Regions from separate parts of the Lactiplantibacillus sp. DA1 genome, predicted to be linked through region 1. Evidence: riboswitches for the same ligand, from Rfam matches in the RefSeq annotation. Region 1 holds a riboswitch; the other holds the start of a gene.
What was found. A riboswitch is a leader RNA that binds a small molecule or an ion and turns the genes downstream of it on or off. The one in region 1 is predicted to bind preQ1.
Positions count from the first base shown of each region.

Region 1 (15,233 bases):
CAATCAGTGACTTGCTAGTTTCATCCGGCTGTTCAGCAACTAACTTAGAAATGAAGTTTGGAAATCCATTTAATGCAAAGGTCATGCCAATGCCATAAAGCGGATAAATCTGCTGATAAACGTAAAACCCCGTATTACCAACCATGTTCTGTAAGGGAATTCGGTATACCGCGCTTAAAATCTTAGCGACCAATGATGATATCGATAAAATTAATGCACCTTTGAACATGGTGTTCAAGTGATCCTTTGGCATAACAAATCCCTTCTACCGACCAACTCGGTGTTTTATCCTAATTACTTCCCACTTAGCCCACCAACCTGACCGAATTAACTCGATCTGGTCATGCGATTTACTTAACAACTGTTCGACCAGCCGTCCTATGAGCACTCAAAGCAACGACAAGCACTAATTAGGACGCACTGACCACGTCGTCTTCTGCCAAGATCAAACTTAACTGCTCGACAAACTGTGTCAGTTGTGCCAACCATTCATCCTGTTGCATTTTTGGCTGAATGACTAATTTAACCTTCATTTTATCATCATCAATTCCAACTGTCGCTTTTAATTTAGTTTTTGCCAAGGCTTTAAAGATATCTTTAGTATCTAGCTTAGCCGTCCCCTGTTTGGATAGCGTTAAGTGTAAATCGCTATCATCGCGTTGGATTTTTTCAATCAGTGCATCATCCGCCAACAGTTTCAACTTACCTACTGCTAATAATCCAGCAACTTCTACCGGATAGTCACCGAAACGATCCATTAAATCATCTTGAACTTCCATGTACTGATCATTATTTTCCAACTGACGAATTCGTTTGTAAATTTCGATTTTTTGCCGTTCGTCTTCAATATAGGTAGTCGGCAAGTATGCCTCAATACCTAACTCAACAGTCGCATCCGTCTTAACCTTGGCCGCCTGACCACGTTTCTTCGCCACCGCTTCTGACAGCATCTGAGTGTAAAGGTCATACCCAACCGAATCAATAAAGCCGTGTTGTTGCTTACCCAATAAATTCCCGGCACCCCGAATCGATAAATCGCGCATCGCAATTTTAAACCCGGATCCGAGTTCCGTGAAGTCTTTGATTGCCTGTAGCCGCTTCTCACCAACTTCCGTCAAAACTTTATTTTGCTGGTAAGTAAAGTAAGCATAGGCCACCCGACTGCTACGACCAATTCGCCCGCGTAACTGGTATAACTGTGACAAGCCCATCCGGTCAGCATTCTCCACAAATAAGGTGTTAACGTTTGGAATATCAACCCCCGTCTCAATGATTGTCGTGGTCACTAACACGTCGTACTCGCCGCGAATAAAATCATAGAGGATACCCTCTAGTTGTGACTCCGGCATTTGACCATCAATATGGGCGACTGCCGCATCCGGAACTAAATCTTTAATCTGCGCGACTACCTTATCAATATCATGAACCCGGTTGTGCAAGTAAAAGACCTGACCATTACGTTGCATTTCCCGTTCAATACCTTCTTTAATGACGCCAAAATTCTGTTCCATGACGTACGTTTGAATTGGATACCGGTTCGTTGGTGGGGTCTCAATCACTGATAGGTCCCGAACGCCTAACATCGACATGTGTAGTGTTCGCGGAATCGGCGTCGCTGTTAAGGTCAAGACGTCGACGCTTGCTTTCAGTGCTTTTAGTCGTTCCTTGTGTTTGACGCCAAACCGCTGTTCCTCATCAATAATCAGTAGTCCCAGGTCGGCAAAAGCGACATCCTTGGACAGCAACCGGTGCGTCCCCACAACGATGTCAATCTCACCATTCTTCAACTGTTGGACCGTTTCCTTCATTTCCTTAGTCGTTCGGAACCGTGACAGCATGCCGACATTGATGGGATAACCTTCAAACCGATTCAGCATCGTCTCATAATGTTGCTGGGCCAAAATGGTGGTTGGCACTAGAAATGCAACTTGTTTACCGGCCTCGATTGCCTTAAATGCGGCTCGCAAGGCAACTTCAGTCTTGCCGTAACCAACATCACCGACTAACAAACGATCCATTGGTTTTGGCCGTTCCATGTCATGCTTGATTTCATTAATACTACGAATCTGATCCGGTGTCTCCGGATAAGGAAAGTCGTTATCGAAGTCATCTTGATAACTATCATCTGCTGGAAAGGCATACCCCTTCTCCGCTTCCCGCTTGGCATACAGGTCAACTAGTTCATCCGCAATATCTTCAATCTTAGCCGCGACTTTGCGCTTGGCCTTAGTCCATTCCGTACCACCCAGCTTATTAATATGCGGAGTTTTGGATTCTGAAGAAACGTACTTCTGGACCAAATTCAACTGAGTCACCGGAATAAAAATCTTGGCATTATTCTGATAAGCAATGGTGATGTAATCTTGATGAACGCCATCAACTTCTAACGTCTCCATACCAACGTACTTTCCGATCCCATGATTGACGTGCACCACGTAATCACCTGGCTTTAAATCCGTATAACTCTTCAACCGTTCGGCATTAGCTAAGGTCTGACGGCGCGGTCGCTTCTTAGCAACCTTTTTGAACATTTCCTGTTCCGTCACTATCACTAACTTACCATCAGGAAATTCAAAGCCATTTTGCAAGCTACCCTGAACGATTTGAACTGCACCCGGCTGTAGATTAGTCGCCTTGGTCATCACTGCTTCAATTTCAAAATCATCAAGCGTATTACTGACTTTGGTCAACCGCTCAGCTTCCGACACCATTAAGACCACTGTCTGTTGTAACTTGTGCCAACGGTCCAACTCCGTCTTCAAAGTTGGTAATTGGCCGAAGAACTCCTGCATCGGTCGAGTTCGGACATTCGTCACCTGAGCTAACTTGACATTACCAATTCCCTTTTGAAACAGTGAGATCAAGAGTTGTGCATGATGGTCATCACGTAATAAATCACGGATATCATTACCATAACTCGCACTCGCCAGCACGCGATGATGTGCTAATTGGTCAGTGACCCAGTCGGCTTCCTGCGTTAACAATTGTTGTTCACTATCGAGTAGGCGGGAATATTCTTCAAAGACCACGAGACCATCAGCAGCCATGTAGTCAAAAATACTCGTCTTACGATCATATAAATACTCACCATATAATAATAAATCGTTACCAATAATACCCTTTTCCATATCGGCAATCGGTTGCGCTAAATTGTCGGTCAAGGTCTGACGTTCCGCTGGTTTAAGCTGCTTACTCTCGGTCGTCATCGCCGCCTTTAGACGTTGGGCTCCCGCCTGCAGCATATCAGCTGTCAGTATAAAATCCGTTGCCGGTAAAATCGTATAGTCATTCAGATTTTCCACCGATCGTTGTGTTTCGGGATCGAAATACTTCAGCGTATCGATTTCAGTATCGAAGAAGTCTAGTCGCAACGGATAATCTGCATCTAACGGATAGATATCAACGATTGATCCCCGCACAGCAAAATCACCAGGACGAGCAACCAACTTTTCCTTAACATAACCCATGTCGTGCAGTTGCCGTTGTAAGACTTCTAAATCAATATCTGTACCAACTGCTAATGGTAACGTCGCTGCTTGAAATTGCGCAACAGGGGGTAAAAAGCGTCGTGCGCCAGCGACCGAAGTGACAACTACTGCCGGACTGTCACTCAATAACGCGTTTAATGCTTGAACTCGTTGTGCCCGTGATTCCGGTGAACTAGTTGCCACCTCCGTCGCAATCATCTCTTCAGCTGGAAACAAAAAAACTTGTTCTTCGTCTAAAAGACTAGTCAAATCATCAACTAATTGGCTCGCGTGAAAGCCATTATCAGTTACGATCAGTAATGAATGCGTTAATTGATGAAATAACGCACTTAAATAAACTGTTCGGGCCGAACCGTTTAATCCCGTGATCAATTGCCGACTATGCGGGCTAATTCCCGCCAAAATCGTTTGAAAGTCAGGCGTTTGCTCAACAATCGTTTCAATATCCATTCTGTTGTTTCCTCCCGGGCTAGTTATATTGATTCATAACTGCCGCAAAATCATCATTTGCTAACCAAGCCTCAATCGCTGCCAACGCTGTTATCTTCGCATTATTGAATTCAGTTACTTCGGCCGGCGTAAATTTACCCAATACATAATCCACGACACTCATCTTCTGGGGATGGTCAATCCCAACTTTGACCCGCTTGAAGTGCTGATCGCCAACATGATTAATAATGCTCTTAATGCCATTATGGCCACCCGCTGAACCCTTTTGCTTTAATCGCACTTTGCCTAATGGTAAGTCCAAGTCATCATGGATGACGAGTAAATTCGTGGGATCAACATTGTAATAACTCATCAGCGGTCCCACTGCCCGTCCAGAATCATTCATATAAGTGGAAGGTTTAACAAGTAAGACCTTCTCACCATCCTGAAAGGCCGTTGCAACCTGCGCTTCAAACTTACTCGTTTGAAACGTAGTATTAAGGTTGTTAGCTAATTCATCAACAATCATAAAACCAACGTTGTGCCGCGTCTGTGCGTATTGTCGCCCAATGTTTCCCAATCCAACAATCATTTTCATAAACTTATCTTCTCCTATTACTTTGCATACCAAAACAGGCCGAACCGGTATCGACCCGATTCGGCAACTTTGCGTAGCGCGACGGACTAACTTGCCGAGCTACTCACAGGTGATCAACGGCTGTGCCAGTCACGTGTTTAAAAGTTAGCGTATATTAAGTGCAGTAAGTATACCACAAAGGGCTTATCGACGCCCGTCAAAGAGTTTTAAGCGCATTGTTAATAATTATATTAAAAGCATGTTCAATTTAGCACTTATTTTGCACAAACATGGTATACTTCATTTGTAAAACTAAATTTTCACTACGAGAGGATGACTTATTTTGTCAAGCATGCCAAATCATCAAAAAGTTGTGTTAGTCGGCGACGGCGCCGTTGGTTCTAGCTACGCTTTTGCCATGGCACAACAAGGAATTGCTGAAGAATTTGTAATTGTCGATGTTGTTAAAGATCGGACAAAGGGTGACGCCCTTGATCTTGAAGACGCCCAAGCATTCACCGCTCCCAAGAAGATTTACTCAGGCGAATATTCAGATTGTAAGGACGCTGACTTAGTTGTTATTACAGCTGGTGCGCCTCAAAAGCCCGGTGAATCACGTTTAGACTTAGTTAACAAGAATTTAAATATCCTATCATCCATTGTTAAGCCAGTGGTTGACTCCGGCTTTGACGGCATCTTCTTAGTTGCCGCTAACCCAGTTGACATCTTAACTTACGCTACTTGGAAATTCTCTGGTTTCCCAAAGGATCGCGTCATTGGTTCAGGGACTTCCCTAGACTCTTCACGCTTACGCGTTGCGTTAGGCAAACAATTCAATGTTGATCCGCGCTCCGTTGATGCTTACATCATGGGTGAACACGGTGATTCTGAATTTGCTGCTTACTCAACTGCAACCATCGGCACACGCCCAGTTCGCGATGTTGCTAAGGAACAAGGCGTTTCTGACGAAGATTTAGCCAAACTAGAAGATGGCGTTCGTAACAAAGCTTACGACATCATCAACTTGAAGGGTGCCACATTCTACGGTATCGGGACTGCTTTAATGCGGATTTCCAAAGCCATTTTACGTGATGAAAATGCTGTTTTACCAGTAGGGGCCTACATGGACGGCCAATACGGCTTAAATGACATTTACATCGGGACACCGGCTGTGATCGGTGGCACTGGTTTGAAGCAAATCATCGAATCACCGCTTTCGGCTGACGAACTCAAGAAGATGCAAGCTTCCGCCGCAACTTTGAAAAAAGTGCTTAATGACGGATTAGCTGAATTAGAAAATAAATAAACTTTTATCTAAATTAAATATATGATGAGCGCTCGCCTATAATAGACGGGCGTTTTTTGTGTTTGACTGCGGATAAACTAGCAGCCCATTATGCTTACACTTTCCTAATCTAAATGCTATTTTTAAAACTTTCTTATCACGATTACCGGCCCTGAAGTTTGCACTCATGTAACTTCTGTTATAAGGTGAGAATATTACAAATATATGGAGGACCAACTTAATTATGAAACATAAACGTGGACTAATGATTGGGGGCAGTCTCCTCGGTCTCCTAGTCATCGGGTACGTTGCCACCAGTTTAATCTGGCAACATCAACAAACGTTCCTCACTAACACTTCCATTGCCGGCGTTGATGTCAGCGGCAAAACTGCAGCTCAAGCCGCACCGAAAGTTAACCGGGCTTTAGAACATCGCACTTATCGGATTATTGAAAGTGGTCAGACAAAATATTCATTCACCAGTAAATCAGCCGGAATTACGATCAACACTAAAAACGACCTAACTAAGCTAGCAGCCAAGCAAAACTATTGGCGTTGGCCCCTCGCACTGTTACAATCCGCTCAGGCTGATGATAGTGCAGCAGTTGGACAGCTAACAATCAATCACACTGATCTGAAAAATTTACTACAAAAGATCACTACAACCGCTAATCAAACTAACCGCACTAAAACTGAAAATGCCAAGTTAGTTTATCGACATGACCAAGTTGAAATTAAGAAGGAAGTTCAGGGAACTGAGCTGGATCAAGCCAAACTCAAGCGCGTTGTGACTAAAGCCATCAGTAATGGTGACAGTCACATCGCCCTTAAAGCGGCTTATGTCGCGCCAACCGTCACAAGCACGAGTACCAGCTTAAAAACGGCTAAGGCCAAATCAGCTAAGTACGCCGCTGAAACGGCTACTTATAACATCAACGGCCACAAGTTCACGATTCCCCATGATTTAATCCTCAGTTGGATCAAAGTCGATCAGCAAGGCAAAGTTAGTTTAGACCAAAGCGCTGTTCTAACTTACGTAAAACAATTGAATGATAAGTATCATACCTATCATACGACGCGTCAGTTCAAGAGTACGGCGCGTGGAACCGTATCCGTCAGTGGCGGCTTTTATGGCTGGACCATTAAGACCGAAGCGGAAGCAAAGGCCCTCGCTACTGAGATTTTGAAAGGTAAAGACTTTACCCGCTCACCAATCACCAGTGGCTCTGGATATAACAACAAAGGTACCGACATTGGCAACACCTATGTCGAAGTTGACAAAGAAAATCAACACATGTACGTCTACGTCGATGGAAAGCTCAAAGTTTCAACGGACATCGTTACCGGAAAACCCGGTAAGCACGCCACAACGACTGGTGTATGGTACATCTGGAATAAGGAAAAGAACGCGACCCTTAAAGGTGATAATGACGACGGCTCAAGTTATTCCCAACCAGTTTCTTACTGGATGCCGTTCGATGACACTGGCGAAGGCATTCACGATTCGTCATGGCAGCCCCAGTATGGTGGCACTTGGTACAAGAAGCATGGCTCGCATGGTTGTGTAAATACACCACCTTCCATGATGAAAAAAGTTTTTGCTGCCGTCCCAGTCGGCACACCAGTCATTGTTTTCTAATTTAAATTTAATTTAAGTGAGCCGGTCTGATACCATTCAGACCGGCTTTTTAATCCAATTTGGCCGTCGTTTAACATCATAATGATACGTGTAAGCGGCCGTTTTATGGTATTATTTATTAAAACAAACTAATAAATCTGGGGGACCAACTGCTATGCTATTAAAAACACTCGTTAAGCCTAAAGAACGCCTCGTCACCATTACGGCGGACGCGACCTTAGAGGACGCCTTGAAAGTCTTGGAAGATTCTGGCTTCCGCTGTATTCCAATCTTAGATGAAACCGGTCATATCTTCCGCGGTAATATCTATAAAATGCACATCTATCGGCATAAATCACGAGGCGGCGACATGTCGCTTCCCGTGACGACCTTGCTTAAAAACGCCACGAAGACGATTCAAGTCGACTCTGCTTTCTACAATATCTTCTTCTCCATCAAAGATTTGCCATATATCGCAGTGCTCGATGAACACGGCTATTTCTATGGCATTCTCACCCATACACGTCTGCTTGACATGCTCTCACAATCTTGGAACGTTAACGTTGGTAGCTATGTTTTAACAGTTGTTTCTGTTGGTGAACGTGGCGACTTGGCAGCCATGGCTAAGATTATTACGAAGTATACTTCAATCGCTGGCTGTCTGACTTTAGACGTTCAAAACGGTACTCTGGGTTACCGGACGCTCTTCACCCTACCAGAAAATGTCGACAGTGAAAAGCTCAAACGGATTATTGACAACTTAAACCGTAAACAATTCAAAGTTATTGAAGTGGAAGATCTACAAGCTGAATAATAACAGTTGCCCCGAGGTTAACTTGGGGCTTTTTTAATGAAATGAATTTTCAGATCAAAAGCGGCCAACTTAAGACCGCTGGAAACAGTTCGAATTAGCGTAAACATGTCTGTCTGAAGCATCCTACCGCCGACCTCCAGACATCTCTGTCAATCGCCGGAATGTGGTGAGCGCAGATTTGAGTCGAAAAATCGCGTCTCAAATACTGGCCGTTCACGCCCTAATGCCATATTGACGAAACGTGCTCGTGTCAGCTGCGTTCCAGCAATTGCACCCAGCCCCGGAGGTCGAATTAGGACGATCATTGCTGCCGAACAACTAACAATCCAAAACACGTTGACTATTTCAAAATAATCAACCAAAAATCAAATCGGCCACCTTTCATTTCATTAAATGAACAAATAAGAGACCGGCGCAGTATGCGAAAAAATCATCTTCACATACTACGCCGGTCGTTCTTAATATTAAATTCAGTCACACCCTACTGAATCCGGTCACTAAAGTGCAAGACCCGATCCAAGCTGTACATAATTGGCGCGGTGATACTCATGATAATCAACTCTGATAAAGCGGTTGTTAGATACGTCGGCCAAAAAGCGACGCCGCTACTCATCATGGTAATCATCAATGCGATCATAAACATCGAAACGGTGAATAGCGCGATATTCAGTAACATCCGCTGCCAAACCGTCTTCAACTTGGGGGCCAACCACGTCAATACTAGTAGTGCTAGCAATGATTGACCACCACCAAAGAGAACGTTGAGGAGACTTGCTCCCGGGCCAAAGGCGTCAAACAAAATAACGCCGGCAACAATCCCCCAAATATACTTACGATTGAACACAGCTAAGTGATTCAATCCTTCAGAAACGCGGAATTGAATTGCACCCGATGCCAAGCTAAAAGCTGCGGGGCCTAGGCATAATACAACATACATTGCAGCGACCAGGGCGTTGATAATCCATGGTCGAATTTTTGATTGTGTCATTCGCTTAATTCCTCCTAGTTTTTTAACGTGGGATGGTTACGAACCACGTATTGATTGAAACAAAGCGAATATAATCGTAGCACGCTCTAGTAGTTCCCGCAAGCTTGCTAATTGAAAATGCTGGTAGGAATAAATAAGTTACCTAATGTAGCCGCCATTACCGCCTTAATTGCTGGCATCCGGTTGCCGGCCTCTTCAAAGACGACTGCCTGCTTACTCTGGAAGACATCATCCGTAATTTCAAACGCTGTCATTCCGTATTGCTGGCCCAATGTGGCCCCTAGTTGTGTCTTGAGATCGTGTAGTGCTGGCAAACAGTGCATGACAATCGTCGATGACTTGCCAGTGGCTTCAAGCAGCGCATCGTTGATTTGAAACGGCAATAATTGTTTGATCCGCTCACCATAGTCGACCTGCTCGCCCATCGAGACCCAGACATCCGTATAGAGCGCATCAGCTTGAGCAACGGCTTGTTGCGGATCAGCTGTAATCACGACCGTACTCCCGGCTGCCTGCGCATACTGTTGGGCCAAAGCGACAACTGCTGGTGCTGGTTGTAACCCTGCCGGGGCCCCGATAGCCATATTGATTCCGAGCATCGCCCCCGCTACAAGTAAACTATTGGCCATATTATTGCGACCATCACCAACGTACGCCAGTGTCAGTCCTTTCAAATGACCAAAGTGTTCCTTCAACGTTAAAAAATCCGCTAAAATCTGTGTGGGGTGCCACTCATCGGTCAATCCGTTCCAGACTGGAACACCGCTATAGGTCGCCAAGTCCTCCACCGTGCTTTGCTTAAATCCCCGAAACTCAATACCATCATACATTGACCCTAGCACTTTCGCGGTGTCAACAACTGATTCCTTCGTTCCAAATTGAATGTCGTCCTTACCTAGAAACTCTGGATTTGCGCCCAGATCATTGGCCGCCACAGTAAATGCGGAGCGCGTCCGCGTTGACGTCTTTTCAAATAACAACGCAATATTTTTCCCTTGTAAATACGGGTGTGGAATATGGTGTGCTTTAAGGGTCTTCAAATGACTAGCAAAGTCAATTAAATACGTTAATTCAGCTGGTGTGAAGTCAATCTCCTTTAAAAATGACCGACCTTCAAATTGATTATTCATTCGTCGTAACCTCCGTCGTCAAAGCTGTCAGCACTTGTGCAATCTGGGCAATACCCGCTAATAGATCGGCTGGTTGCATCACAATTGGGGGTAACAAGCGCAACGTATTATCGCCGGCCGATAATGTCAATAAGCCCTCTGCTTGCAACTGGGTGATGACCTGATTAACTGGAACTCGTTCATCTAAGTGGATCCCAATCATCAGCCCCTTACCCGTGACGCGTTTAACTACTGGTAACGGCTCAACCTGGGTCGTTAGGGCTTGCCAAACAAGCTCGGCATGGGCCCGAACAGTCGTTAACAAAGCTGGTGTTAATTGTGCCAACACACTCTTCGCTGCAGCCATGGCAACGGCATTACCGGCGAACGTCGAGCCATGGCTACCCGGACCAAAAGCCGTTGCTAATTGCCGTCGACCGACCATAGCGCCCACTGGCAGTCCATTTGCCAGACCTTTAGCGACCGTATAAATATCAGGATCCAGTCCATAACCCTCATAGGCCATCCGGTAGCCAGTCCGACCGATTCCCGTCTGTACTTCATCGATGATTAATAAAACGCCCATCGCCTGACACTTGGCATTCACAGCTTGCAACCATGCTCGCTTACCAGCAAAAACGCCGCCTTCACCTTGGACCACTTCTAAAATCACGGCCGCCAAATCCGGCGTAATTTTGTCCAAGGCCGCGTCATCGTTATAAGTTGCAAACGTAATGCCTGGTACTAATGGCGCATAACCGGCCTGAATATGGGAATTGCCCGTCATCGACATGGCGCCATAGGTCCGACCGTGAAATGAATGCTGAAACGCTAAAATTCCAGTCTTACCCGTGTACTTACGTGCTAGCTTCAACGCTGCTTCATTGGCTTCAGTTCCCGAATTGGCAAAGTATACGAGGCGGTCCTCACCGTTTACTAACAGGCCCGCAACGGTATCTTGTAACTCATTTTCGTACAAATTTGACGTGTGCCAAATGTGTGTCAATTGTTGGGTGGCAGCGGTTTGAATTTGGAATTGTTGATACCCAAAGTTGCACACCCCAATACCCGCCGTAAAGTCTAAGTAGGTCTTACCATGGTTATCAGTCAAATGAACCCCTTGACCATCCGTGATGGCAAATGGAAAACGTTGATAGGTTGGAAAGACGTGTTGCATGGTCATACGGCCACCTCCTGAATAATTGCAGTTCCTGGTTGATCGATTGCATTTGTAATCACAGCCTGCTTGACCCCCGTCTGAATAGCCGCAATGGCAGCTTGTACTTTAGGCTGCATGCCCGCAGTAATCACGGCCGTCCTAATCAGTTGCTGGGCCTGTTGCGGCGATAGTGACGTCATCACATTGCCATGATGCATAATACCTGGAACATCGGTCAGCAACACTAACTTCTCAGCATGTAGCCGCTGTGCCAGGACGGTTGCTGCCATATCCGCGTTGACATTGAGCCACTGTCCCGTGGCCGTTAACGCTAAGGGGGCTAAAACACCGATATGTTGCGCCAATAATTGTATTAGTTGCACTCGATTGACACTAGTGAGGCGGCCAACATATCCCAGTTGTTGATAATCGATCAGCTCGCCAGTCAATAACTGGTTATCCGCCGCGTTGAGCCCTAACACTGGTAATTGATGCTGTGTCAATTGTGCGAGTAACGCCGGTTGCGCATCGCCCAGCAGTGCTAATTTAGTTAACGACAAAGTCGCCGCATCCGTCACCCGCAAACCATTAACCTTGTGGACGGGGACGGCACACTGCGTCATCAACCGATTGATCATTGGCCCACCACCGTGTACGATCAGAATCTGGTAGTGCTGTTGATACCACTGTGCGATCTACTCAAAGAAAGCAGCGCTCAACTGGCTGATCGCTTGGCCCCCAATTTTAATCACAATTAATTTTGTCATTTTCACTACCTCCGCCTAAGTATGATAGCTCGCGTTAATCTTGACATAGTTGTAAGTTAGATCACAGCCCCACGCCTGACCACTCGCCGTTCCATGGTGCAAATCGACATCGATAATAATCTGCTGATCATGCAAGGTTGCTTGCACCGCCGCCAAATCAAAGTCGACAGCCAAGCTCTGCTGCACGAGTAGGATGCCGTTCATTTCAATATCGACCATTGCTACGTCGATGTCCGCATCAGTAGCACCAATCGTACTAATAATACGGCCCCAGTTCGGGTCTTCTCCAAAAATAGCTGCCTTGACAAGGTTTGAGCCAACGATCGCCTTAGCAATTTGTTGACCATCAACCGTCGTAGCTGCGTGGGTCACATTGCACTCAACTAACTTAGTCGCACCTTCACCGTCAGCCGCAATTTGCTTGGCAAGTTGGCCTAAGACATAGTGCAATGCTTGATTAAAAATATCGTAGTCTGCGGTACCGGCTTGTAAGCTAGGATTATCCGCCAAACCATTCGCTAACGTGACTACCATATCATTAGTAGACGTGTCCCCATCGACCGTAATCTGATTAAACGTCTGATCAACATTGGTGCTTAGCATCGCTTGTAGGACGTCCCCATCAACTTGCGCATCGGTTGTTACAAAACCGAGCATCGTTGCCATCTTGGGATGAATCATACCAGAACCCTTGGCAAAACCCGTCAAAGTAACCAAATGGCCACTAAGTTCACACTGCACACAGACGGTTTTCGGATGTTGGTCCGTAGTCAACACCGCGTAGGTCACGGCATCGCTCTTGGTCGGCGTCAATTGTGGCAGGCCATTTTCAATCTTGTCCATCGGCAACTGGGTACCAATCAATCCCGTTGAAGCCAGACCAATCAAATCAGGAGTAACGTTTAACTTATTAGCCAGCCAAGCTTGCTCCTGTAGGGCATTCTGCCACCCTTGTTCACCAGTACAAGAATTAGCGATTGCACTATTCAATAACAGACCTTGCAATTGATGATTCTGGTCGATCATTTGTTTAGTCAGCTTGGTCGGCGCTGCTTGAAACTGATTCGTCGTATAAGTTCCAGCTGCACTGGCAGGCACCTTTGAAAACAACCAGCCAAAGTCTTTCTTGTGACGGCGCAGACCAATATGAATACCATCACTATAAAATCCCGCTGGCCACTGAAAGGCGACCGTTTCAAATTTCGTATTCGTTAAAACTTGCATCTACATAACTTCCTCTCTTATCACACCATATTCACGATTCATGGAAATACAGGTAACGTTGGCAATCCGGTCGTAACAGCAAAATCAAAATAGCGATTGAAATTCTGAATTGCCTGTCCCGCGGCCCCCTTCATTAAGTTATCAATCACGCTCACAACCACAATGGTATTCGTGACTGGATTGTAATTTACCCCGAGCGCACAGTTGTTAGACCCGATGACATCTTTGATCGTCGGCATTCCCGTCGGTAGCACTTGCACAAACGGTTGCTCGTGATAGGTTGTCATAAATGCATCCCGGATCTGTGCTGTCGTCAGTGGTTGCTTTGCTTTGGCGTAAATCGTTGCCATGATCCCCCGCGTTACCGGAATCAACGTTGTTGTAAATTCAATCGCAGAAATGGCTGGCCACCATTGTTGCAACTGTTGCACCATTTCAGGGATATGTTGATGCTGATTCAATTTATATAAGCTCACATTGTCATTGACAGCGACATAATGACTAGCGGCCGTTGCACGCTTGCCAGCACCAGATAACCCGGACTTGGCATCGACCACAATCGAAGTCGGCTCAATCAATTGTTGTTGCACAAGTGGGGCTAGTCCTAATAATGTAGCAGTCGCATAACACCCAGGATTAGCAATGTAAGTCGTCAACGGTGATGGTATATCAGCCAAGCCGTAACTAGCCTGCGCTAGGGCGGTAACTGGTGCCGGAGCACGCTGATACCAGTGCTGATACTGCTGCGGATCACGTAAACGAAAGTCACCAGATAAATCAATGACTGGAAAATGGGCAGCAATGAATGGTAAGGCCAGTTGGCACGTAATTCCAGCTGATGTCGCGAAAAAGACCATCGCATTATCGTGCATAATGGCAGCCGCATCGAACGGTTGAATGACTGCCGTTTCCTTCTGGTACATGGTCGCCACCGTCTTTAATGGAACGGCAGGGGCATCTGCATGTCCGTACAAGTGAATACCATCAACTTGTGGATGTTGTTTTAAAAGCTGGTATAGTACCATGCCACTGTAGCCCGTAACGCCAACTAGTGCGACTTGCATATAATCACCTCAAATATTCAAAAATAGTGTCTTAACCGCATATTCATGCAACGAACATGTTTCACACTATATTCTCATCGTTTTAAAAATGCAAGCTTTATTGGTAAAATATTCATTTTTATTCTTATTTTTGAATAAAAATAGCTTTATTCAGCGTTTTATACACTAACTGTGTATTTTTAATTGACATCCATCAAAAATTGCTGTTTACTTGTTCCATTAGCAAAACGATTTTTTAATCAAATCATCAGAAAGGGTGCGATTGGGATGAACAAGTACTTAACATTAGCAGATGGCACACAGTGGATCGGAGCGGCAATCGGAGAGCGCCAACTAGAGACCGCGGGACGCATCGTCTTTAATACAGGAATGAGCGGGTATCAGGAAACGCTGACTGATCCGTCATATTTAAACCAAATGATTGCTTTTACCTATCCACTAATCGGTAATTATGGGATCGATCCGACCGTTTCACAGGCCCCAACGGTTGGCGCTCAAGCCATTATTGTTCACGAACTGGCCAGCTTCACTGACCACTACACCAGCCGCCAGTCACTTGCCAATTTTCTAACGACACACCACGTTGCCGGCATCGAAGGGATTGATACTCGTGACTTAACGATTCATATCCGCGAAACAGGCTCCCAGATGGCAATTTTAACTAATCATCCCGTCACTAACTTTAAGTCCAAGCTCGCTACTTTAACTTCA
Region 1 is NZ_JAWHTQ010000010.1:12,406-27,638, forward strand. Features, by position in the region: gene RXV91_RS14310 (oligosaccharide flippase family protein) at 1-253, opposite strand, end outside; gene mfd (transcription-repair coupling factor) at 411-3,938, opposite strand; gene pth (aminoacyl-tRNA hydrolase) at 3,958-4,515, opposite strand; gene RXV91_RS14325 (L-lactate dehydrogenase) at 4,838-5,800, shown strand; gene RXV91_RS14330 (L,D-transpeptidase family protein) at 6,024-7,418, shown strand; gene cbpA (cyclic di-AMP binding protein CbpA) at 7,573-8,211, shown strand; gene RXV91_RS14340 (QueT transporter family protein) at 8,693-9,199, opposite strand; PreQ1 riboswitch class I at 9,208-9,252, opposite strand; gene argF (ornithine carbamoyltransferase) at 9,307-10,329, opposite strand; gene RXV91_RS14350 (acetylornithine transaminase) at 10,322-11,491, opposite strand; partial or broken gene argB (acetylglutamate kinase) at 11,488-12,234, opposite strand; gene argJ (bifunctional glutamate N-acetyltransferase/amino-acid acetyltransferase ArgJ) at 12,250-13,458, opposite strand; gene argC (N-acetyl-gamma-glutamyl-phosphate reductase) at 13,497-14,522, opposite strand; gene RXV91_RS14370 (carbamoyl phosphate synthase small subunit) at 14,790-15,233, shown strand, end outside.

Region 2 (15,233 bases), on a different contig from region 1:
GAGCCACCACGAAACGGGATGGATACTAGTCATTACCCGACTATTGTCAACCGGTGCAGCTAGCCCGGTTAAATGATAACGATCCGTATACTGCCACAAAGCTGCCGGAATAATCGGTGGCCGACGTGTCAGTGAGCCAATCCACTGTGTGTCAAACCGTTGGCGCGCCTGGTTAGCATATGTCAGTGCAAACGAAGCATATGAATAAAAAATCAACTTCTTGTTAGTTAACGACCGCATCTCATGATACCAAGCGGCCACTGCCGCATTGGTTGAACCTGAACGAACGGTATCAACCTCAAAATCCAAAGCGTAGAAGCGAGCTGCTTTATTGGAACGCGCATAAAAGGCCTGCGCTTCGCGACGCGCACTGCTTGCATCCGTAAATTGTGAAAAATCATATTCACCAAATGGAATCCCATAACGAACGTACAATGCCGTATTATTAACCGCGTCCCGGTCAATGTAATTTAAGCCATACTGGCGCCGATTAATCACAAATAGCACCTGAGATTTCATCGCTCGCACCTGACTAGGACTGAGCCGACCTTGCCATTCTGAAATATCCACCACCGCGCGCCCCTGTGCCTGGACATTAATCTTCATTCCAAACGTTACAAGCACGACTGTGGCAACCAACCAATTGACCTTTTTAATTCCCATCATGCGGTCCCTCTCCCCATGTTGTGACTCCGCAAGCGAAAAATGTCATCGTAACTTGCCACTGATCCCCACAATCACTAAAAGATAAACTGTTAATGGCAGTTTACGACATTCCTATAATGTTAACATTTTTACACTACCCAATAATAGGCTATTTTTAATAGGCTGCGGCGTCAATTCGGTTTCAATTCAGTTACAGCTTGTTAACAACCAATCGCCCCTTTATGGTTAATATTATGAACAACTCTGGAAAGGTCGAGACGTAGATTACAATTAGGTTACATCCAAGTTGCAACCCTAATTAACCATCTTAATTAGGGGCATTAAGGCTCACCATTAAGACCTGGCCAATTCACTAATTGATGCTGTTGATTTTTTTTGCAAGCTGCAACTTCACGAAAAAAGCAACCAATCCCGCTCAAGGCGACGGTTCGTCTTGAGCGGGATTGGTTGCTGGCTAGGTAGTATTATGACACCACTTGCCAACTAGTGAGGCAAAGTCAACACAATGGCCTGTTTTCCCATTTGATTATATGCGGCTTCGAAATTCTTCCAACTAACCGCTTGCTGTTTGTACCCGTACGGATTGTTAATGTAAATCAGCTTTTTAGCTCGGTTAAACCCTACAATGACCACACTATGCATATCGTAAGTCACTTTAACGGCTCCTTGAGGTGTCTGCCACGTTTGCATCGTACTAACCGTTGCAAATGAAGCAGTCGTGATTGTCCATACTGGCCGTCCTAATTCTAGCTGTTCAATCACAGTATCAAAGTTTGACCCCGTTAAGTCCTTGACGTGACTTGTCTCAGTTTTTGCCAATTTATAGATTGGCTTATGATACACACCGAGGCCCGGATTATCACCGGTAATATCACCAACGAAACCATATTCTGGATTACCATGTTCCCCATTACTATAAGTGAGTGGTACACTCGTAATCTTCGTAGCTAATTCATTTTTAGTTACGTTAATATGCGCGTATTTCATCAACATCGTCAGCGACGTGACCTCACAACCATTGTATAATCGTGGTGTTGTCATTTGATTAACTAGCGGTACGTCCAATTTAACCTGATTAACTGGCTTAGGCTTCGTTTGAGAACTAGATTTAGCCGCATTCGCTTGCTTATTCGTAAACGAAGCATCAATCCAGTCAGAAACTTGTGTACTTGTAAATCCAATGACCCCCAAAAGCACCATGGCAATTATGACCAGCGTCCATAACCGACGCCGTTTCCGTAAATGTCTTGGCATTTGTTACCATCCGTTTCTATTTTAATTTGATAAGCTCAATTTACTAACATACTATGTAGTATCATACCATGAACGAGTTAATAATACACCTTTATAATCTTAAATAAAAGGCAACTTCAAATTGGGCTTAGGTCAATATTATCAAGGCTTAAGGTGCCATCCTCACCAGCCACTGTCTCAATCAGTTTAAAGTGTCGTGAGCATTCATTTTATTACAACATCAATTCTATTTCCGGGCTAGTTCAAATTTTAGCCCGCTAGCCAGTAAATCATCTTTATCTACCAGAATTAAGATTTTTTCAGCCATTAAAGTTATTTTGCTTTATGTATAGTAAAATCAACTGACAAATTAAAAATTCACTATTTATTAAAAGCAAGGCCCACTTAACTTACTATTATTATGTTCTGGAACTTACGAAACAATCATTCTTACAATGGCCCTTCACGAATTTCTCACGCGGTCTCATTTACGCTAAATATCAAACTGCTGAGCATTGCCTTGTTAAACTGCAAATCAACATTTTACAAGCTTTAACGTTACCACAGACTGAACAAATCAGTCATCAAGACTTCACGACTAGGATTGGTCACACTGGCAATGATCTCAGTAGCATCACCCGACTAATCAATAAGCAACGTACAACTTACTACCAAGTCATCGATAATACATTTCAAGCCCAATTACAGTTAAAGAAATCGAATAATTAAACTAGCTTTTAAAAATAAGTTGATTAAAGCGTTTTCTTCATTACAATAGAAGTAAAAGCAATTCAATTTTACTATTACCTGTGAAAGGACCTGACCGGCATGGCTAATTCTGAAGACCAAATGGACAAACACTTACAATCCGCAATATTCGGGGCCCCCGTACTACATCCAGATGAACAACATCGCAATCTCGGTACGTTTCACGAACGTATTGATTTGGGCATTACCTTCACCCAAGCACTCATGCGTGATTACTCGACTGAACTCAAAAGTGAAATGGCCACCCATCCTGATTATCAATTACTCCTCCACGGATTATTGGATGAAGATATCCTCAATCGTTACGTTAAACTTGCCAACCAACAACAAATCAAGTTTGCAATTCGCAACGATTTAATGTATCAACATACACCCGCTAGTCTCGCCATTGCGCTAGTAGCAAACTGTGCCATCACGCCCACCACAATCGACATCGATGAGCGTTTTCCGGTACCAGCGCTTAGCACAACTACTGATTGGTCGCACGATGTCCTGATTGATCACATTCATCGTCATTTGGAACGGAATCGTGAACTTTTTGGCATCAAACACCATCTGATTTGAGCCGTCGGGCTATTACACCAAAGCCACCATTTTAGGTCGTTTCACCGACTGTCCTAAAATGGTGGCTTTGGTGTAATATTTTCACTTCATGCGACTATTACTTTGGTTGAATTATGGTGAAATCGTATTAATTAGTCAAATTGCTATTCAGTGATAGCCGTTTATTTCAAAATCGTCATCGACTTTAGAATAATTGCATGACACTAATCACGATAGGTGGCACTAATAGAGCCGGCAATAAGTTCAACGTACTAAATTGCTTGATTTTTAGCATTCCTAAACCAGATGCCAGAATTAAGATGCCACCAACAATTGTCACTTCATTCAGCAACGCGGTACTTAACGCCCCCTGTAAAACCAGCGCCAAAACATATAAGCTGCCTTGCCAACAAAACAGCACTCCCGCCGCTATCGCAATGCCAAAACCAAATGTCGATGCTAAAACAATTGACGTAATTCCATCTAACATACCGTTTGTAAACAAAAACGTATAGTCATGCTTTAAGGCCGCCTCAATCGGTCCCAAAATAGATAGTGACCCAATGCAATATAGCAATACCGCAGTTGCCAACCCCTCTGCTAAGTTGCCACCGGCCAAGCGACTCACCCAGCGATCAAAATGGCCCTGAATATCCAAGGCTTGGCCAATTAGGCCACCGACTGCCAAGCTAACAATAAAGAGCACCGGGTACTTGCTCTGCGGCATCCGCTGCACGACCGCGTTAATCCCAATCACACAGGCCGCCAACCCTAACGCTTGTAGTAATATCGCATGATAGGCTGGTTTAATGCCCTTTTTAAAAATACTGCCTACCAAGCAACCAGCTAAAATCATGCTCGTATTAAAAATTGTCCCAATCATAGCTTCACTCCTTGTACTGATACCATATCTTGCATACTAAATTGACGTATCCGACCAATCATAATTTAGTATAAAGTCTCAAGTAGCTTGAGAGTCAATTGGAATTTGAATCTGGGTAATCGACTGTGCAACCTGATCAGTAATCCCGTAATCAATCAACGCCGTCTCAACTGCGGTTCCTGTCACTTGCCACCCCTGCTCATGACAATCTGCTAACAATTGCTGATACTGAGTGGGAGCATCCACATGCGTGCCATGAAAAATACGTTGTGCGTAAGGCCCAGCTACTAGCCGTTCTTGCTGTACGGGAATCGCATCACCGGGCTCAAATACTAGACAGATTCCTGTATAGCGTTCAAAGTGCCCGGTTTGGACCGCTTGCTGATCAAGTAGCAGTGCGACCTTACCTAAAAAGATTTCATTTGTTACACCGGTCTGCTTCCGTAACTTAGCAATAACCAATTCAATATCGTCTTGTGGTCGATATGGCTGCCGCAACGCCACCATTGGCCGTTCCGGGAGTATTACCCGTTCAGTCCGATCAAAATTGGCTGTTTGCGCCATTTCAATCTGAGCCAAGCGATTATTAATCCGCTGTTGAACTGCCGTTAGCAAACGTAACTGCATCTCAATTTGCTGGTTTTGCGTCGTTAACATATGTATTAACTTTGGTAACTCACGGGCCGCAAAAAAATCAGCGATGGTCGCTAGTGACATACCAAGCGCCCGTAAATATTTAATCGTACTTAAACGCTCAAATTGTGGCGTACCATAATAACGGTAATGACTATGGGGATCAACTCGGGCTGGCGTCAATAGCCCAATTTCATCATAATAGCGCAACGTGGCTACCGGAATATCAAATAACTGTGCAAGTTGTCCAATCGAAAAATCAGTCGCCATAATGCCCCTCCTTTTGCAAATACTTTATTAATGACTAACACAACGCATCCTAAATGACAATTCCTACCACGGACACATAATAAAACAGTTGCGCTCAGAATGGCATTTCTGAAACGCAACTGTTTTATTTATGACTCATCAGTAGCTGTCATCATTGAAGCACTTATCATTATCGTTCGGCTTCATGTTACTAATAGCCACACTAATCACCGCGAGCGACTATTATTTAGCCGCTGTTCGGGTACGCCCCGCTCGAATCTCAGCCAAATACTGGTCGCTTTGAGCCGTATCGAATTCATGTTCAGACTTACCAATAATAACTGCGGCTAACGAATTACCGACCACATTGACAACCGTTCGACCCATGTCCACTAAACGGTCAATCCCCGCAATAAAGGCAAGTCCCTGTACTGGAACGCCAATCGTCGAAATCGTCGCGAGCAGAACAACGAATGAAGCGCCCGGAACGCCAGCAATCCCCTTTGACGTAATCATTAACACGATCAGTAAGGTGATCTGCTGACTCAGCGACAAATGAATCCCATACGCCTGTGCTAAGAACAACGCTGCTAACGATTGATAGATTGCGGAACCATCTAAGTTAAATGTATACCCAGTTGGAATAACGAATGAGACGATTCCTTCACTAACACCATACCTTCCCATCTTATCGATAATTCGTGGCAAGGCTGCCTCCGAGCTTGCCGTTGAAAATCCAAGCACCATTTCGTCACGAATTACCCGTAGTAGATGCCAAATATTTAAACCAAACAGCTTACCAACAATCCCCATCACAACCACAATGAAGATTGCCATGGTAATATAAGCGAGAATAATGAAATAACCTAGGGGCGCCAGCGCCTTTAAGCCCATCTCTGCAACCGTCACTCCAATCAAGGCACAGACGCCAATTGGGGCGGTGTGCATGACCCAGTTAGTCACTTTGAACATCGCTTCAGCAACAGCATTCATAAAGTCCAAAATAATTTTGCCCTGTTCACCGATTGCTGCAGTTCCTAAACCGAAAAAGACGGCAAAAAAGATAACCGGAATCATGTCACCAGCAGATAATGATTTAAAGACATTAGTTGGGATAATTCCCATGATTGTTGACCAAATGCCATTGTGAGAAACCGTCTTAGCCGTTTGAACGTACTGACTAATATTCGACGCATGCAGTTGATGAATATCAATATAATCGCCAGGATGAAAAATATTCCCCATTAGTAATCCCAAAGCGATTGCAATCGTCGTCATGATTTCAAAATAGATAATGGTTTTACCACCGATGCGACCTAACTTCTTAAGATCGCCCATATTAGCAATTCCCGTAATTAAGCACGCTACCACAATTGGTAATACAATCATTTGTATTAGGCTGATGAACATGGTTCCAATATTTTGCATGGCCGTAATCGCCGTCTTGTTGCCATAAAAGACAACCCCTAATACGATTCCCAGCACTAGCCCAATTAAAATTTGCCAGCCCAAACTCAATCGAAACTGGCGATACCGTTTCATCTTTCCCTGCTTTTCCAAGCTACTTCCGCCCCATTCTCATTTATGGATGTTTTCATCAAATATTGCACACAATATTAATATTTTAGCACATTTCTGCTGAATATGAGAATTAAATTAAAAAGATAAGTATCAGAATCTGTTCGTCCTATCATAGTGCCTGTTATTGTCAATTATTTTCCTCATAATCATCATACTACTTTAACTAGCACGTCTTTTTTTACTAGTAAAATACGAACATTAATCAAAACAGCGTTAAATAAAACTAGCTTGATTAGAACTTTTAAGCTTGCTAACCTAGCTAGTCTTTTAATTTAGTCTCATATTCAATTATCATAATCCATGAATCTGCTTAACATGTCAATAACCGATAACCTCAGTAACCGACTGCTTTTAACATTTACTTTGAGCGTGTCATCCGGTCATAGATTGCGGCACTGACCCAATCAGCAGTCCACATCCATAAGACATGTCCCACGGCCTCTGATACATGCTCCGTCATCGGCTGATCCTTAGCAGCAGGAACGGTACCCAGTGCTGGTAAGATACCATGATGAAAAGCCGTCCAAACGCCTAATCCGTACAGCGCACTGCTCCCCCCCTTAGCTCGGGGATGCTTGCGGGCCCACAAACTATAAGCCACGGCAAACGTTGTTGAGAAACCAAAATGCATCACATAGCTGACACCAGGCAAGTCATGACCAGCATATGAATACGTTGCATGCGTAACACTGGCGGGAATGCCCATTTGTTGTAATAATTGTTGTGGGGGATTCGTTTCATCCCGTTCCGGCGTCCGTGGTGGTAAAATATTCTCCCACCCTAACTTAACCAGACCAGAAATCACACCGCCAGTAACACCAGCGATAACGGCGGCCCGATGATTGAACTGCTTTTTCACCATTACTAAATTACCTACCTCTCTATATCAATAAGTCAATCATACCAGCCAAAGCAAACTTTTCGAAATGATTTAGCTTGACGACTAAATAAAAAAATTGATTTATCGAAATTAACATGTTATTATGATCACATTGATTTATCGAGTGATAAATGAAATAAGAGGAGGAATTGACATGTATTTAGGCCTAAAAGAAATGAGTCATGAAAAACTAAGATACGGATTACTTAGCGGTGTTTTGCTGCTAATTGCGCTTGTCGTCTTTATGTTGGCGGGACTTGCTAACGGTCTATCCAATGGTAATCGCCTAGCAGTCGACCAGTGGGATGCGCAAACTGTCTATTTAAATAAGGACGCGAACCAGACATTATCTGCCTCCCAACTCAAATTGGCAGATCAAGATCGCATTCAAGGCAATGACGTGGCTCCATTAACTAGCTTATCGGGAACATTACGAACAGCCAACAATGGTCTCAAAACAACCGCGAGCGCCTTTGGAACCACTCGCGATAGTTTCTTAATGCCTAAAGTTGTCACTGGACATCAGATTAACGGTAAGAATCAACTGATTATCTCCGCGGCACTAAAGGATAAGGGTTACAAGTTAGGGCAAAAGGTTCGGATTGGAACCACTGACCAAAAAGTAACCATCGTCGGCACCTTTAAGGCAAGTACTTATAGCATTGCTCCGACAGTCTACACGGATGTTGCCACACTCAATCGGCTCAAGGGTAATCCCGTCACTAGTGGTGATCAACAACCAGTTAATGCGTTCGTGACCAAGAAAAGCCATTTTAAGAATCAGCACCATGGTGATATGCAACGCTTGAGTATTACGACCTTTATTGAAAAGCTCCCTGGTTACAGTGCCGAACAATTAACACTAAATACCATGATCTACTTCTTGTTCGTCATCGCTTTAGCCGTTATTGGTATTTTTATGTTCGTCTTAACCTTGCAAAAGCAAGCCCTATTCGGTGTCTTAAAAGTACAAGGAATTGGTACCAAACATATTTTAGCAGCTCTACTAACCCAAAGCGTTGCAATGGCCATCATCGGCATTGGTATCGGCCTTTTAATTACGCTGGGATTAGCTCAAATCATGCCTGCTGGACTACCGTTTGCCATTAACTGGCCCCAATTTGGAATTTATAGTGTGGCGCTCTTACTAGCCGCAGTCATCGGTGCCTTGCTCTCATGGCGTACCGTTGCCAAGATTGATCCCGTTGTTGCCATCGGATAAGGAGGATTTCATTATGAGTCAACCAGTTTTAGCTTTACAAAATATCAACAAACAATTTGGGCACGGCCACACCGCCGTTAACGCTTTGACCAATGCCAACTTTGAAGTCAGTGCGGGGCAATTCGTTGCAATTATTGGGCCATCGGGCTCTGGCAAATCAACCTTTTTGACGATTGCCGCCGGATTACAAACACCCACTAGTGGGCAAGTTATCCTCAATGGGCAACCCTTATCAAATCAAACGGAAAAACAACGGTTAGCTTACCGTTTTAATGAAATTGGTTTCATCTTGCAAAGTTCTAATTTAATTCCATTTCTAACCGTCCGTGAACAATTCAAACTCGTCGATAAGATGGCCCGGCGCAAATTCAACCAGGCTAGCACTGATGAACTGCTCTCGGAATTAGCACTCACTGAAGTCCGTGACGCTTATCCTAGCGACCTTTCAGGTGGTGAACGCCAACGCGTTGCCATTGCTCGGGCACTTTATAACGATCCAAGTGTTATTTTAGCCGACGAGCCCACCGCAAGTCTTGACACACCAAGATCTATCGACGTGGTCAAGCGCCTTGCTAACGAAGCCCATCACCATCAAAAAGCCATCGTCATGGTCACACATGATCAACGTCTGATCGACGATTGTGACGTAGTTTATCAAATCGAAGATGGTCAAATGAGCCGGCGTGATTAGTAAGCTATAAGCACAAAACCGTCCATAAATCATTAATACTTAAAAGGTCTTCTCCAAAACAATACTTGGAGAAGACCTTTTAAGCTTACACGGCCAATTACGGCGCGTATTTTACAGATTATTGTTATCACAACTAACTTTTAAGCAGCCATCGTTTTTCGAATATTGACGCTTAATAACCGCTGATTAAGTCAAGCGGCGCATCCACTAACCAACAATAGTGCTACCACTCACTTTGCCCTGACGCCATGGCTGGATAACACGGCGTTGACTAATTAATTTTGTGGCTCAGTATACTGTTCAATACACTGGACTAAGATGGCCGTAGCCCCGTTGCCCGCACGGCCATCATAATACTGACGAAATCGCGGGTCTGCTAAATACAGCTGCGCTAATCCACGATGCATCGCTGGCTGATACTGCGCCCATGCATAACCCAACCAGTCACGATGAAGTTGATAAATCATTGCAGCGCGTTCTTCGGTCGGTTGTTGTAATTGTTGCGTTAAGGCCAATAATAATCGTTGCTCCGTCGCCTGCATAGTTGCGTAATCCGTGGCGCTAAGTTGAGTAAAACGTTGATTTGCTGATTCGACCGCCTGCTCACCATAATGTTGGCGAGCTTCTGCGCCGTATTTAACTTCATGTTCATCTAGCTGTGTCTGCTTAAACGCCGCAAACTTCTCCTGATCATTCATTTGATTGCCCTCCCGTTGAGCCGTAATCGTCGTTTCCATCAAGGTCAACAATTGATCTAAATGTCGCCGTTCCTGTTGCAGCTGCTGATATTGTCGCTGAAGTTGTGTCACCACGACCGCTGCTGGTTGCTCTAGCAATGTCGCCATTGTGACCAATGGGATCTGTAACTGTCGGTATAAACAAATCCGTTGCAATCGATTAATCTGGGGTGTCTCGTAATAACGATACCCGTTGTCACCGATAAAAGCAGGTTTCAATAACCCGATTTCATCGTAGTAACGCAAGGTTCGCACACTAACACCAGCTAACGTTGCTAACTGCTTAATCTGATACGCCATCATGGTCACTCCTTTCAACAAGCTTTACTATAAGGGCTAACGTAACGAGAGGGTCAAGTCGTTATCATCATTTTACTCAAAAAGGGCGACTGATGCGTAGCGTACCGCCTCAAGTCGACCTGACAAAATATCATTTAATTGATAGGTAATTGTACCGGCAGCCAAACTATTATCACAATGATCCAAACTAATTTGCTTGCGGTAACTTATATCGTAAGGCCCGGTACACTAAAGCAACCACGTAAACAGTAATAAAACGATCCAAGTAATCCGTTCCCGCTTGAATCAAAAAAACGGCCACCGGCTTACCCATTCCTGTTCCTAATAATAACTGAATTAGCATACTAGACCCTGATGAGGTGATTCCATGGAACAAGATAACCGTGATTGCCGTGGATAGTAGCGTTCCGGGAAGCGCGATTGCCCCAGCCAACCACCAACTTGAACGCCAAGTTCCCGGCTTAACTCGTTGATATAACCAGCCTGCCATGAATCCCGTTAACAGCTGAACCGGCATGAAAAATAGTGAATACAAGTCAGTCGTGGCACCAACAATTACCCCCGTGGCACCCCCCACCAACATTCCGCCAAGTGGACCGAACACAGCCGCGGCTAGTACGGTCCCAATTGCGTCCAAATAAATAGGTAATTTCAGCATCAACGCGATGTTACTGCCAATAATATTCAGTGCGATACAGAGCGCTAGTAACGTAATCGTACGGGTCTTTATTTTTCGCATAGCGTTACCAATTGATGCAAGACACGTGTCAAATCAGGCTCAGTCGCACCGATGACAGTCGTTAAGAACAATCGCCAGAAGGCCCCAACATCAACGTCCGTCATCACTTGACTATTCACCGTTGCATGCCAAAAATCATGATCATCAACAATCGATTGACCGCGGGCGACACCAGCCGTGGCTACCGTCGTGTAACTGTCAAAGCCATGCAAAATCGTCGAATCAAGCATGCCCGCCACAGCCAACGGGTCATTGATCACACAGCCAATCACCCGCTCATACTGCCAGTGGAAGTCAAAGTAAAACTTGGTAATTTTTTCAATAAACATCCCCATTGTGGGATTAATATCTTTAATATAAGTCAACAAACTAGGCGTCAACACAATCTTACGAGTAACGTCTAAGCCAACCATCTGAATTGGAACCGGCATCAAGTCAAACACAACTTTCGCCGCATCTGGATCACACCAAAAGTTGTACTCCGCAACTGGTGAACAATTGCCATGGCTACGATAACTGCCACCCATTAATGTAAATTGATCAACTTGCTCAAACAAGTTCGGGTCGCGCTGTAGTACCGTTGCAATGTTCGTCAACGGTCCCAACGCCAAAATCGAGGTGGTGGGCGCCTCCGTCAATGTAGTCTCGATGAACCTAGCCGCATCTTGAATCGGTCGCACTGCTGTTACTGCTGGAATTTTGCTATTGCCTAAACCGTCGTCACCATGTGTATCTTGAGCACTGGTATACGCGACTTGCAGCGGGCGATTAGCCCCTAAGTAGACCGGAATATCTAACCGATCAGCTAAATCTAGAATCTTCAGTGCGTTTTCCGCACCAATGTGGGTCGGCACATTTCCACAAACAATCGTAATCCCAATCACATTTAGTGCCGGTGATTTTAATGCCAACAGTAGTGCTAAACTGTCATCGATACCGGGATCACAATCAATAATAACGTTACGCGTCGCATTCATTCTCTTACCTCCGATAATTGAAGTTCTTGGTTTTTTATCCTGGGAAGTTTACGAACCAGGCCAGCTCCCCCCTGTGAATCACCTTCAGGAGTAACCGAATTTATGAAATGCTAATTCAATTATAGCGGACCATTTGACAGTTGAACACCACTAATATTTAACTTTTAAACCAGGTCCAGCGTTAAAACGACTGCGAGATTGTCATGTTTTGGGTCTTTCTCATAACAGTATCATACTGCCTAATCAGTAGTCCCGTGACCAGCCATAAGTTTCTCTCTGCCAGTAGCTAGCACGATACAATGTAAATTGTCACATTTAATACACATCGTGCTGGTTAAGCTGCTATGGAGCATGATTAAAACCAACTAATAACTAGCATAATACGTATTCAGTATATTAGATTACCAATTGTTCTGCTGCCCCCACAATAATAGCCAAGCAGCGTCGCTTAATTATGTTACTGAACTTTTACCAGAGTTCAGCAAGTGTGCAACTGAAAAACATGGTACAATATGACTACTAAAGATAAAGTAGGTGTCGAAACATGCGTAAAGTTCAGTTTTATGGGGCCATTTCAATTGACGGTTATCTAGCCACAAAGGATAATCGTTTAGACTGGTTGTTCCAAACAGCCGGTGCTAATGATGCCCCCACCGAAGCATTTATGCAGCAAGTTGATACCGCCATCATGGGTCGCCATACTTACGAATATACGATGGAACAAACCACTGATCAACTCATTAATCCATATAATCCGGCGACCCACAATATTGTTATGACTTCACAACCACATACTGGTGACGAACGTACTCAATTCACTAATACACCCGTAACCGAGATTGTTAAAAAATTACGGCGCGCCACGGGTCATAATATCTGGATTGTTGGTGGTGCGGGTGTCTTGATGCCACTTTTGGCTGCCAACTTGATCGACGAACTATACATCCAGATTGCACCAATCATTCTGGGTGACGGTATTCCACTATTCAACGCTATTGACCAGCAACAACGCTTTGAATTGGTGACCACCAATCAATATGGTCAACTTGCCGAAATTCATTTTCAGCGATTAACTGTCGACTAATTACCAAGTAGAAAAGGACCGGCTTATTTGCAATTTTTGCAAATAAGCCGGTCCTTTTCAATCGCCAAATTTTTATCCTTCAGCTTGCTTTTTGACTGCTTGACGCAGTAGTAGTGGTGCAATCAGCGTCGTTAAAATGATTGCCGTGATGACTGCCGAATAACGATCAGCTGATAGTAATTTGCCTTGATAACCAATCTGTGCAATGATCAGTGCCATCTCCCCACGTGACACCATGCCGGCGCCAATCTCATAGCCGCTTAACCAATTAAAGCCCGCCAACCGTGCGCCGACCCCGGCACCAATGAGCTTAGTGGCAATTGCCGCGACGGTAATCACAACGATGAACCAAAAATCGTTCAAGAAACCATTGAATGACATATTCAGCCCAATACTAACGAAAAAGACTGGGATAAATACGGCATTACCAATGGGTTGAATATGCTCATCGATAACTTCATGATAGTCCGTCTGACCAACGGCGATGCCGGCAAAAAACGCTCCAATCACGGCACTTAAACCGATTGTGTCCGCTAAGTATGAGAGTCCAAAACAAATCACTAGTGACATCAGCGTGATGGATGTTGGAACCAGTAGCGCATTCCCCACGGCCATTAAATGTGGCACCACCCACTTGACCACAAAGTACAGCGCCACAAAGAACGCTAACTGAATCGCCAGCGAGAGTCCCAAGTTGGTTGATGTGTGACTACCGCCACCACTGACTTCACTACCAAATAAGCTGATCATCAAACCCAGAATCAAAACAGCCAGGACGTCATCAACGACCGCTGCGCCTAAAATCGTCGTCCCTTCTTTACCATCGAGGGCGCCTAACTCTTTGAGCACTGCCACGGAGATTGAGACCGATGTTGCCGCAAACGTGACACCTAAAAACAAACTTTCAGTGGCGTTAAGGTGAAATAGTTGGCTACACCAGTCAATCGCCGCAACGGGTAGAATGACCCCCAGAACCGCAACTAACAAGCTAGGACGCCAATACTTCTTCAGCAATTTCCAATCGCTCTCTAATCCGGCCATGAACATTAAAATAATCACGCCAAGCTCCGCGAAGTCTTTGATAAAACTTGTTGCCGAGACCCAACCTAATACGGCTGGGCCAAGTACGATTCCACTTAACAATTGACCAATCACCGCGGGTAAGCCCATTCGGACACTCAGGTGACCCGCAACCGCCGTAACAATTAAAATCAACGCTAAACTACCAACATAATCCATTAAAAGCCTCCTAAAAAAGGGCACTACAAGCTCTGACTACCCAACCCAAAAGTAGTCCGAATTCTTGAAGTGTCCTTCAACCGTAAAATCTATTGTGCAATCAGTATAGCATATTTTTCAGAACCTGGCCGTGACATCCGCTCGTGAAAGCGGTTATAATAAGCCATATACTGTTAATGGAAAGGTCGCTTAGTCGTGTTGAACATCCCTGATTTTCGTCAACGTTTTATATTTTTAATTTTTTCCATCCTATTGAATTCCGCTGCCAATGCACTCACTATCGCAACTAGTCTGGGGAGTGCCGTCTGGACGGGCTCTAGCGTTAACCTAGCTGATTGGACGCACATTTCATTGGGGACGACACTATTACTATATGGGGTGGTCGTTACGATTCTCAATCAGTTGCTACTCGGGCATTTCGATCGCCGACGCTTCATCTCCAATTTACTTTATATCGTCCCATTTAGTTATCTCGTACAATTTATCGGTTACTTCTGGGATTGGTTACAAATTCCAGCGTTGCCCTTGATTCCACGGTTGATCCTAAACGTGCTCGGCTTATTAGGCATGGCGGCCGCCGTTTCGATTTATCAACGTTGTAATTTAATTCAACATCCAAACGATGATTTATCATATATTTTACGATTTCGGTTTCTACATGGCTCTGCCATAATTGCCCAATGGACAAGTTACTTGCCACCACTAACAATCATCATAGTATCATTCTTTGCAACGGGACACTTGCAGGCCATTGGCTTTGGAACGGCCTTTGCTCTAATTGCACAAGGCGCCATCATGGGTTGGTCAG
Region 2 is NZ_JAWHTQ010000003.1:4,266-19,498, forward strand. Features, by position in the region: gene RXV91_RS05110 (GH25 family lysozyme) at 1-663, opposite strand, end outside; gene RXV91_RS05115 (C39 family peptidase) at 1,150-1,920, opposite strand; gene RXV91_RS05120 (YueI family protein) at 2,728-3,231, shown strand; gene RXV91_RS05125 (DUF554 domain-containing protein) at 3,416-4,093, opposite strand; gene RXV91_RS05130 (MerR family transcriptional regulator) at 4,172-4,996, opposite strand; gene RXV91_RS05135 (cation:dicarboxylate symporter family transporter) at 5,219-6,517, opposite strand; gene RXV91_RS05140 (DUF1440 domain-containing protein) at 6,915-7,418, opposite strand; gene RXV91_RS05145 (FtsX-like permease family protein) at 7,591-8,658, shown strand; gene RXV91_RS05150 (ABC transporter ATP-binding protein) at 8,672-9,349, shown strand; gene RXV91_RS05155 (MerR family transcriptional regulator) at 9,625-10,389, opposite strand; gene RXV91_RS05160 (ECF transporter S component) at 10,574-11,125, opposite strand; gene RXV91_RS05165 (nucleoside hydrolase) at 11,113-12,102, opposite strand; PreQ1 riboswitch class I at 12,123-12,167, opposite strand; gene RXV91_RS05170 (dihydrofolate reductase family protein) at 12,647-13,186, shown strand; gene RXV91_RS05175 (cation:proton antiporter) at 13,259-14,425, opposite strand; gene RXV91_RS05180 (hypothetical protein) at 14,621-15,233, shown strand, end outside.
Region 2: it holds a riboswitch for preQ1, as region 1 does, so the genes downstream of both, RXV91_RS05165 (nucleoside hydrolase) here and RXV91_RS14340 (QueT transporter family protein) in region 1, are expected to answer to the same signal.